2 regions of the Streptomyces sp. NPDC057302 genome follow, and region 1 is predicted to be linked to the other one. Evidence: riboswitches for the same ligand, from Rfam matches in the RefSeq annotation. Region 1 holds a riboswitch; the other holds the start of a gene.

What was found. A riboswitch is a leader RNA that binds a small molecule or an ion and turns the genes downstream of it on or off. The one in region 1 is predicted to bind S-adenosylmethionine.
Region 2: linked by a shared signal. The riboswitch ahead of ACFUPX_RS38955 (aminotransferase class V-fold PLP-dependent enzyme) and the one ahead of ACFUPX_RS42140 (putative leader peptide) in region 1 are both predicted to bind S-adenosylmethionine.

What each region holds. Positions count from the first base shown of each region.
Region 1 covers NZ_JBHUZJ010000127.1:5,427-10,220, reverse strand. The annotation lists gene ACFUPX_RS42150 (M13 family metallopeptidase) at 1-213, shown strand, start outside; gene ACFUPX_RS42145 (glutathione binding-like protein) at 286-1,002, opposite strand; SAM riboswitch class IV at 1,557-1,669, shown strand; gene ACFUPX_RS42140 (putative leader peptide) at 1,717-1,905, shown strand; gene ACFUPX_RS42135 (LLM class flavin-dependent oxidoreductase) at 1,984-3,240, shown strand; gene ACFUPX_RS42130 (NtaA/DmoA family FMN-dependent monooxygenase) at 3,264-4,685, shown strand; gene ACFUPX_RS42125 (LLM class flavin-dependent oxidoreductase) at 4,701-4,794, shown strand, end outside.
Region 2 covers NZ_JBHUZJ010000096.1:14,167-18,960, reverse strand. The annotation lists gene ACFUPX_RS38965 (cytochrome bc complex cytochrome b subunit) at 1-1,630, shown strand, start outside; gene ACFUPX_RS38970 (Rieske 2Fe-2S domain-containing protein) at 1-2, shown strand, start outside; gene trpD (anthranilate phosphoribosyltransferase) at 1,778-2,842, shown strand; SAM riboswitch class IV at 2,917-3,033, shown strand; gene ACFUPX_RS38955 (aminotransferase class V-fold PLP-dependent enzyme) at 3,224-4,597, shown strand; gene ACFUPX_RS38950 (glycerate kinase) at 4,549-4,794, opposite strand, start outside.

The DNA.
Region 1 (4,794 bases):
GGCTCCCAGCGGCTCTTCATGAACTGGGCCTACTGCTGGCGCACCAAGCGCCGCAAGGAGCAGGAGCAGCAGTACCTCACCATCGACCCGCACTCGCCGCCGGAGTTCCGGGCCAACATCGTCCGCAACCTGGACGAGTTCCACGAGGCGTTCGGGACGGCGCAGGGCGACGGGCTCTGGCTGGACCGGGAGGAGCGCGTCCGGATCTGGTGACGTCGCGGCGGCCGCGGTGCTCGCGCCGCGGCCGCCGGTGGTCCGTGCGGCCCGCCCCGGTCGTCCTCCTCGTCAGTCCGCCGTGCCGTGGTCGGCGGAGAACGCCGGGTGTTCGCGCAGACGGCGGACGTAGGCGCGGACGTGGGGGTAGGGGTGCGTGGCCTCGGTCTCGCTCGGGGGTAGGTGGGTGAGCGTCGCCCACAAGTGGACGTCCGCCGCGGTGAGTTCGTCGCCCACGACGTACGAGTGGGAGGCCAGGCGGTGGTCGAGCCGGGCCAGCGTGGTGGGGGTGAAAGGCGCGGCGAGGCGTTCGTGCCAGGCGTCGATCCGTCCTGCCAGGGACGGCGGGCGCAGGAGGGTGAGCGGGCCGCTGCCGTGCGCGGCCAGGCGGCAGGCGAGGTCGCGCAGGATGTCGGGCGTGTGATTGCTGACGACGTGCCCGCTCCACCGGTCGCACAGGGCGGGAACGGTCAGCGGGCCGTCGAAGTGGTGCTCGGTGGCCTCGTAATAGCGGTGGAGCGAGTCGAACGCAGCCGTCGCCGTGTCCGGTGTCAGGAGCGTCGTCGTGACCGCGTCCCTGAGTCCGAGCAGATCGAGGGTGATCGAGACGCGCAGGGAACGGGGACATCCCGCCGAGAGATACAAGTGATAGCGGTGAGGGGCCGGATAGAAGCCGCCCGCCAGGTCGGCGCCGATGCGGCTGCGGATCGGCGCGGGACAGACACCGCGAGGCGAGCGCGCATCCTTGGGGGAAGCGGGGCGGGAGCGGGGCGACGTGGTCTCGGGCATGGCTCTGGCTCTCCAGACGGGTGAGGGGACACCGGCCGCGCGCGGGCGCCGGTGGCACAGCGGAGGGAGAGGGGGAGACGTCTCTCCTGCGTGGACGTCACATCTGGTGCGTGGATGTCACTCCGCTGGAACCGATGCGCTGCAGACACGCAGCAGGTCGATGTGCAGCCGTCTGGTCAGGACGCGGGGGCGGGGCCTGGGCACGGACAGCGAAGGTCGCCGGGTGCTGTTCCGCTCACCGACCGCCCTGGACATGTCCACCAGCCCTGCCGTTGAAGCCCGTTGAAGCCCGCTGTGTCCGGGGCCGATGACCCGCTCGGGCAGGGACTCTGCCGGGCGGGCGCTCACCGTCGTGACCTTCCCCGGAAGTCTGGGCCGGTTGTCCGGCGCCGTCAAGAAGGCCGTGGAAGTCGCGGCCGGGAAGCGGAACAGAAGGAGTGGCCCGGCGGTTGTCCCTGACGGAGACGGACGACGAGGCACGTACGGCGATGTGAGTACGCCCATGATCGACGGGCATTGCGCACGGCTACGACCTCACGTAACGTCCCCGAGCAGGTTACGAGTGTCAGCGTCAAGCCCTGGCTTGCTGACCGGCAACCCTCCCACGCGGCGGGGTGCTCCAGGTGAGGACCAGGCGGTGCCCGTCCGGGCCCCGCAAGCGCGAGACCGGTGGGGCCCAGGGCCCGCCGGGCCGGAAGGGCGGAGGTGACGGACGTGCCACTGGTGCCGCCCGTGCCCGCGCAGCACTTCCTTGCGCCCGCCCCGCACTGCCTGGCGTCCACCGAGCACTTCTCGGTGCCCGCCCCGCGTGTCCTGGTGATCGCCCCGAGCCGCCAGGTGCATCTGTACTCCCGGCCGCACATCGACCTCCAGCGCGTCGCCGGCGCGCTCTGTCGTTCCTGACCCGTCACCCCGCCGCCGCACCCTCGGAGCCGAGGGGCCGGTGTACTCGTACGGTCGAATCAGGAAGGCACTCCTGTCGTGTCGTCATCACCTTCACCTTCATCCGCCCTGCCCGCTCCCGCTCCTTCCACCGCGCTGCACCTCGCCGTCGCGCTCGACGGCGCGGGCTGGCACCCGGCCGCCTGGCGCGAACCGGCGTCCCGCCCACGGGAGTTGCTCACCGCTCAGTACTGGGCGGACTTGGTCACCGAGGCCGAACGCGGTCTGCTCGACTTCGTGACGATCGAGGACGGGCTCGGACTCCAGTCCTCGCACTTCACCGAACCCGACGGACGCACGGACCAGGTCAGAGGGCGGCTCGACGCCGTCCTCATCGCCGCCCGTGTCGCCCCGCTGACCAGCCACATCGGCCTCGTGCCGACCGTGGTGGCCACCCACACGGAGCCCTTCCACATATCCAAGGCGATCGCCACGCTCGACTACGTCAGTGAGGGCCGCGCAGGCGTACGGGTGCAGGTGTCCGCGCGTCGGAACGAGGCCGCGCACTTCGGACGCCGCACGCTTCCCGCCCTCGATTCCGTCGAGGACCTCGGCAGGCCGGACGTACGGGAGTTGACCTTCGACCTCTTCGACGAGGCGGCCGACCACGTCGAAGCCGTGCGCAGGCTCTGGGACAGCTGGGAGGACGACGCGGAGATCAGGGACGTCGCCACCGGCCGTTTCGTCGACCGCGACAAGCTCCACTACATCGACTTCGAGGGCAAGCACTTCAGCGTCAAGGGCCCTTCGATCACGCCCCGGCCGCCGCAGGGCCGCCCTCTCGTCAGCGCGCTCGCCCACGAGACGCCCACCGACGCCCCGTTCCGGCTCCTCGGCCGCTCGGCCGACATCGGATACGTCACCCCGCGCGACGCCGGGCACGCACACGCCATCGTCACGGCGGTGCGAGCGGAACAGGACGCCGCAGGGCGGGCCGACGAGCCCCTGCATCTCTTCGGGGACCTGGTGGTGTTCCTCGACGACGACCCGGGCGCCGCCGAAGCCCGCAGGGAGCGTCTGGACGCCCTCGCCGGTCAGCCGTACACCAGCGACGCGCGGGTGTTCACCGGAACACCCGCCCAACTGGCCGACCTGCTTCGGGAGTTGGCCGGCGCCGGGCTGTCCGGATTCCGGCTGCGTCCCGCCGTCGTCGGCCACGACCTCCCGGCGATCACCCGGGGTCTCGTGCCCGAACTCCAGCGCCGCGACGCCTTCCGGCACGCGTACGAAGCCGACACCCTGCGCGGACTCCTCGGCCTCCAGCGCCCCGCGAGCCGCTACGCCGCCACCGCCTGAGCCGGACCGGAAGGAACCCCGTCATGAGCAAGTCACCGGACAAGCCGCTCAAGCAGATCCACCTCGCGGCGCACTTCCCCGGCGTCAACAACACCACCGTATGGAGCGACCCCGAGGCCGGAAGCCACATCGAGTTCAGCTCCTTCGCGCACTTCGCACGGACCGCCGAGCGCGCCAAGTTCGACTTCCTGTTCCTCGCCGAGGGGCTGCGGCTGCGCGAACAGGGCGGCAAGATCTACGACTTGGATGTCGTCGGCCGCCCCGACACCTTCGCCGTCCTCACCGCGCTCGCCGCCGTCACCGAACACCTCGGCCTGACCGGCACCATCAACTCCACGTTCAACGAGCCCTACGAAGTGGCCCGGCAGTTCGCCAGCCTGGACCATCTCTCGGGTGGCCGCGCCGCCTGGAACGTCGTGACCTCCTGGGACGCCTTCACCGGCGAGAACTTCCGCCGCGGGGGCTTCCTCCCGCAGGAGGAGCGGTACTCCCGGGCGAAGGAATTCCTCGGCACGGCGAACGAGCTGTTCGACTCCTGGCGCGGGGACGAGATCGTCGCCGACCAGGAGAGCGGCACCTTCCTGCGCGACGCGCAAGCGGGAGCCTTCGTCCACCAAGGGCAACACTTCGACATCCAGGGGCAGTTCAACGTCCCGCGCAGCCCGCAGGGACGTCCGGTCGTCTTCCAGGCGGGCGATTCGGAGGAGGGGCGCGAGTTCGCGGCCGCCGGCGCGGACGCGATCTTCAGCCGGTACAGCACGCTCAAGGAAGGCCAGGAGTTCTACACGGACGTCAAGGGCCGCCTGGCCCGCCACGGCCGCACCCACGACCAGCTCCTGATCCTGCCCGCCGCGACCTTCGTCCTCGGGGACACGGACACCGAGGCCGAGGAACTCTCCCGCGAGGTGCGGCGCAAGCAGGTCAGCGGCGCCACCGCCATCAAGCACCTGGAGTTCGTCTGGAACCGCGACCTCTCCGCGTACGACCCGGAGGGCCCGCTGCCCGACATCGACCCGGACATCGGCGAACACACCATCGCCCGCGGGCGTGCCCAGGTGCGGATGTACCGCGACCCGCTGGCCACCGCCCGGGAGTGGCGCGAGCTCGCCGCCGCCAACAAGTGGTCCATCCGTGACCTCGTCATCGAGACCGGCAACCGCCAGTCCTTCGTCGGCTCCCCCTCCACCGTCGCCGAGACGATCAACTCCTTCGTCCAGGCCGACGCCTCCGACGGCTTCATCCTCGTCCCGCACATCACCCCCGGCGGCCTCGACGCCTTCGCCGACACCGTGGTCCCGCTGCTCCAGGAGCGTGGCGTGTTCCGCAAGGAGTACGAGGGCACCACCCTGCGCGACCACCTCGGTCTCGCCCACCCTGACACCGGGGCGCGCTTCTCCGAACCCGCGCCCGTGCCCACCCGCGAGCCCGTACCCGCCGACCACTGAGGAGGTCCACCGCACATGTCATCCATCCCTCTCGGCGTCCTCGACCTGGTCCCGGTCTCGTCCGGCTCCACCGCGGCCAAGGCGCTGCACAACTCCATCGACCTGGCCC
Region 2 (4,794 bases), on a different contig from region 1:
GAGTACTTCGGCGAACGAAAACCGTAAAAAGGAGGCGCCCGCCGGTGAGCGGGTCGCCGACTGGGCGGACGGCCGGCTGGGGATCTACTCCCTGGCCAAGGCCAACATGCGCAAGATCTTCCCGGACCACTGGTCCTTCATGCTCGGTGAGATCTGCCTCTACAGCTTCATCATCATCATCCTCACGGGTGTGTACCTGACCCTGTTCTTCCACCCGTCGATGAACGAGGTGGAGTACCACGGCAGCTACATCCCGCTGCAGGGCCAGCTGATGTCCGAGGCGTTCAACTCGACCATGCACATCAGCTTCGATGTGCGCGGTGGTCTGCTGATCCGGCAGATCCACCACTGGGCGGCGCTGATCTTCCTCGCGGCGATGTTCGTGCACATGATGCGCGTCTTCTTCACGGGTGCCTTCCGCAAGCCCCGCGAGGTCAACTGGGTCTTCGGGTTCCTGCTGTTCGTCCTCGGCATGTTCACCGGCTTCACCGGTTACTCGCTCCCGGACGACCTGCTCTCCGGTACCGGTGTGCGCTTCATGCAGGGCGCCGTCCTGTCCGTGCCGATCGTGGGCACGTACCTGGCGATGTTCCTGTTCGGCGGGGAGTTCCCCGGCGGCGACTTCGTGGCCCGGTTCTACTCGGTGCACATCCTGCTGCTGCCGGGCATCATGCTCGGCCTCGTGGTGGCCCACCTGATCCTGGTCTTCTACCACAAGCACACGCAGTTCGCGGGCCCCGGCAAGACGAACAAGAACGTCGTCGGCATGCCGCTGCTGCCGGTCTACATGGCGAAGGCCGGAGGGTTCTTCTTCCTGGTCTTCGGTGTGATCGCGGCCATCTCGGCGATCGCCACGATCAACCCGATCTGGGCGCTCGGCCCCTACCGGCCGGACATGGTCTCCACCGGAGCCCAGCCCGACTGGTACATGGGCTTCTCCGAGGGTCTGATCCGTGTCATGCCGGGCTGGGAGATCAACGCCTGGGGTCACACGCTCGTCCTGGGCGTGTTCATCCCGCTGGTGATCTTCCCGATGGTCCTGGTCGCGATCGCGGTCTATCCGTTCATCGAGTCCTGGGTCACCGGCGACAAGCGCGAGCACCACATCCTGGACCGCCCGCGCAACGTCCCGACCCGTACGGGCTTCGGCGTCGCGTGGATCACCTGGTACATGGTGCTGCTGATCGGTGGTGGAAACGACCTCTGGGCCACGCACTTCCACCTGTCGATCAACTCGATCACCTGGTTCGTGCGCATCGCCTTCTTCGTGGCACCGGTCCTCGCCTTCATCGTCACCAAGCGGATCTGCCTGGGTCTGCAGCGGCGCGACAAGGACAAGGTCCTGCACGGCCGCGAGTCGGGCATCATCAAGCGCCTGCCGCACGGTGAGTTCATCGAGGTCCACGAGCCGCTGGGCCAGGAGCAGCTGCACACGCTCACCGCGCACGAGCAGTACGCGCCGCTGGAGATCGGCCCCTCGGTCGACGAGAACGGCGTCGAGCGCAAGGTGTCCGGTCCGCAGAAGCTCCGGGCCAAGCTCTCGAAGGGCTACTACGGGGAGGACAACCAGATCCCCAAGCCCACCACCGAGGAGTACAAGGAGATCACGAGCGGCCACGGCCACCACTGATCTCCGGAGCCCTGAAGCTCCGTACCGCTAGGTCGCCACGGCGAGAGCCCCGTCCCATGCATCCAGTGCATGGACGGGGCTCTTTGCCGTGCCCGGAGCTGGATAAGGTGTTCCTGTCCTACGCCTAGACGAACCCAGGAGCGGCAGATGAGCGCTGTGACCCCCGCAGGAGGCAACACCGCGGCGGCCCGTTCCTGGCCCGGTGTACTGAACGGGCTGCTGGAGGGGCGCGACCAGAGCACCGAGGACACGGCCTGGGCCATGGACCGCATCATGCGCGGCGAGGCGACGGACGCGCAGATCGCGGGCTTCATGGTCGCGCTGCGGGCCAAGGGCGAGACCGTGGAGGAGATCCTCGGCCTGGTCCGCACGATGTACGAGCACGCCAATGTGATCGAGGTGCCGGGGGAGACCGTCGACATCGTCGGCACCGGCGGTGACGGCGCCAAGACCGTCAACATCTCCACGATGTCCGCCATCGTGGCCGCGGGCGCCGGCGCGAAGGTCGTCAAGCACGGCAACCGCGCCGCCTCCAGCGCCTCGGGAGCCTCCGACGTCCTGGAGAAGCTCGGGGTGAACCTGGAGCTGCCGCTGAACCGCGTGGTCGAGGTGGCCGAGGAAGCCGGCATCACCTTCTGCTTCGCGGTGAAGTTCCACCCGGCGCTGCGACACGCCGGTGCGGCACGCAGCCAGCTGGGGATCAGGACCGTCTTCAACGCCCTGGGTCCGCTCACCAACCCGGCCAAGGTGCGCGCCCAGGCGGTCGGCGTCGCCGACGCGCGGATGGCGCCGATCGTGGCCGGGGTCTTCGCCGAGCGCGGGCACTCCTCCCTGGTCTTCCGCGGCGACGACGGGCTGGACGAGCTGACGACCACGGCGACCTCGCGGGTCTGGATCGTGCGCGACGGCTCCGTGCGCGAGGAAGCCTTCGACCCCCGGGACGTCGGCATCGACCTGGTCCCCGTGGAGGCGCTGCGGGGCGCCGACGCCTCGTACAACGCCGAGGTGGCGCTGCGCCTCCTGGACGGCGAGAGCGGCCCCGTGCGGGACGCCGTGCTGCTGAACACGGCGGCGGCCCTGGTGGCCCTCTCGCCGGGCGAGGGGACCCTCGTGGAGCAGCTCGGCGCCGGTATCGCGAAGGCGGCGCAGGCCATCGACTCCGGGGCGGCCAAGAAGGCCCTGGAGCGCTGGGTGGCGGCGAGCAACAGCTGAATGTGGCGCACACCGCAGTCCGGATCCCGGACTGCGGTGGGCACCGAGAAGATCGTGTGGCAAGATGCTGCGCAGGTCATGAGTGACAGCGATTAGGCCCCGGCTCGCTGTCCGGCAACCCTCCGTCCGTGGCGGGGTGCCCCGGGTGAAGACCAGGCCGTACGCAGCAAGGCGTATGGCAAGCGCGGACCCCTGCGCACTCGATGAGTGGCGTACCCCTGGGGTCCTGGTCCTCAAGGGAGCAGTCTCGTGAGCAAGCGAATGCGATAGGGCTTCCCGGCCCCTATTCCGCACCTCTTCACCCCCTTTTCTTCTTCGTCACTGCCGCGCCGTACGGGCGCCGTCGCAGTGAACTCGCCTGCCTGCTTACGGGAGTTCGCCATGTCTGTCACCACCGCTGCCGCCGACCGATCCGTCTGTGCCGCCCCGCTGCCCGTCCTCGGCCGTGACGTCACCGTGCCGCTCGTCACCGGCGGCGAGGTGACCTACGCGGCGCTCGACTACGCGGCCAGCGCCCCGGCCCTGCAGCGGGTGTGGGACGACGTGGCCGCCTACGCGCCGTACTACGGCAGCGTGCACCGCGGCGCCGGGTACCTCTCGCAGCTCTCCACCGACCTCTTCGAGAACAGCCGCGTGACCGTCGCCGAGTTCCTCGGCTGCCGCGAGGACGACCAGGTCGTCTTCACCCGCTCGACCACCGACTCGCTGGGCCTGCTCGCCGCCGCCCTGCCGGCCGACTGCCAGGTCTTCGTCTTCGAGACCGAGCACCACGCCTCGCTCCTGCCGTGGCGCGACGCCCGCGTGACGTACCTGAACGCGCCGCGCACCGCCGAGCAGGCCGTCGCCACCCTGGAGCGCGCCCTCGCCGACCGCGACCCCTACGGGCCCGCCCTGGTGTGCGTGACCGGCGCATCGAACGTCACCGGTGAGCTGTGGCCGGTCAAGGAGCTCGCCGCCGCCGCCCACGCGCACGGTGCCCGCATCGTCCTGGACGCCGCGCAGCTCGCACCCCACCACCCGGTCTCCATCAGCGAGTTGGACGTCGACTGGGTCGCCTTCTCCGGCCACAAGCTGTACGCGCCCTTCGGCTCGGGCGTCCTCGCGGGCCGCTCCGACTGGCTGCGGGCGGCCGAGCCGTACCTCGCGGGCGGCGGCGCCTCGCGCAAGGTCGCGCGGCGTGCGGACGGCGGCGTGGACGTCGAGTGGCACGACACCGCCGCGCGGCACGAGGCCGGTTCGCCGAACGTCATCGGCGTCTACTCGATCGCCTCCGCCTGCAAGGCGCTGACCGAGGCGGGCTTCGACGAGCTCGTCGCCCGCGAGAACCAGCTCATCGCGAAGGTGCGCGAGGGCCTCGCCGAGGTGCCCGCAGTGAAGGTGCTCTCGCTCTTCGGGGACGACGCGCCGCGCGTGGGCGTCATCTCCTTCGTCGTGGAGGGCTGGAACAGCTCGCACTTCGCCGCCGCGCTCTCCGCCGAGTACGGCATCGGCGTACGCGACGGCCTCTTCTGCGCCCACCCGCTGGTGCGCACCCTGCTCGGCAGCGACCCGCAGACCCAGGGCGAGTGCGGCGCCCCCGAGGCCGCGCCCGGCGAGAAGTCGCTGAACGCGATCCGCGTGAGCTTCGGCGCGGGCACCCCGGACGAGCACGTGGAGCGTTTCGTGCGCGCCGTCAAGGAGCTCGTGGCGGACGGTGCGCGCTGGAACTACCGTACGGAGGACGGTCGTTGCGTGCCGGACACCAACGCCGCCTGAACCAAGGGCCGTCCCCTCAGGCGTGAGCCCAGGACGATCATCCGCAGGGCGCGCTCGGTGGCGTCGGTGAGGAACTCGGCGCCACGCCCGAGCGCCTCGGTGAGCGAGACCGGCGCGGGCAGGATCGCGCTGTAGGCGTCCACGCCCTCCGCGCGTACGTGGTGCGCGCCCCGGCCGATCGTGCCCGCGAGGACCAG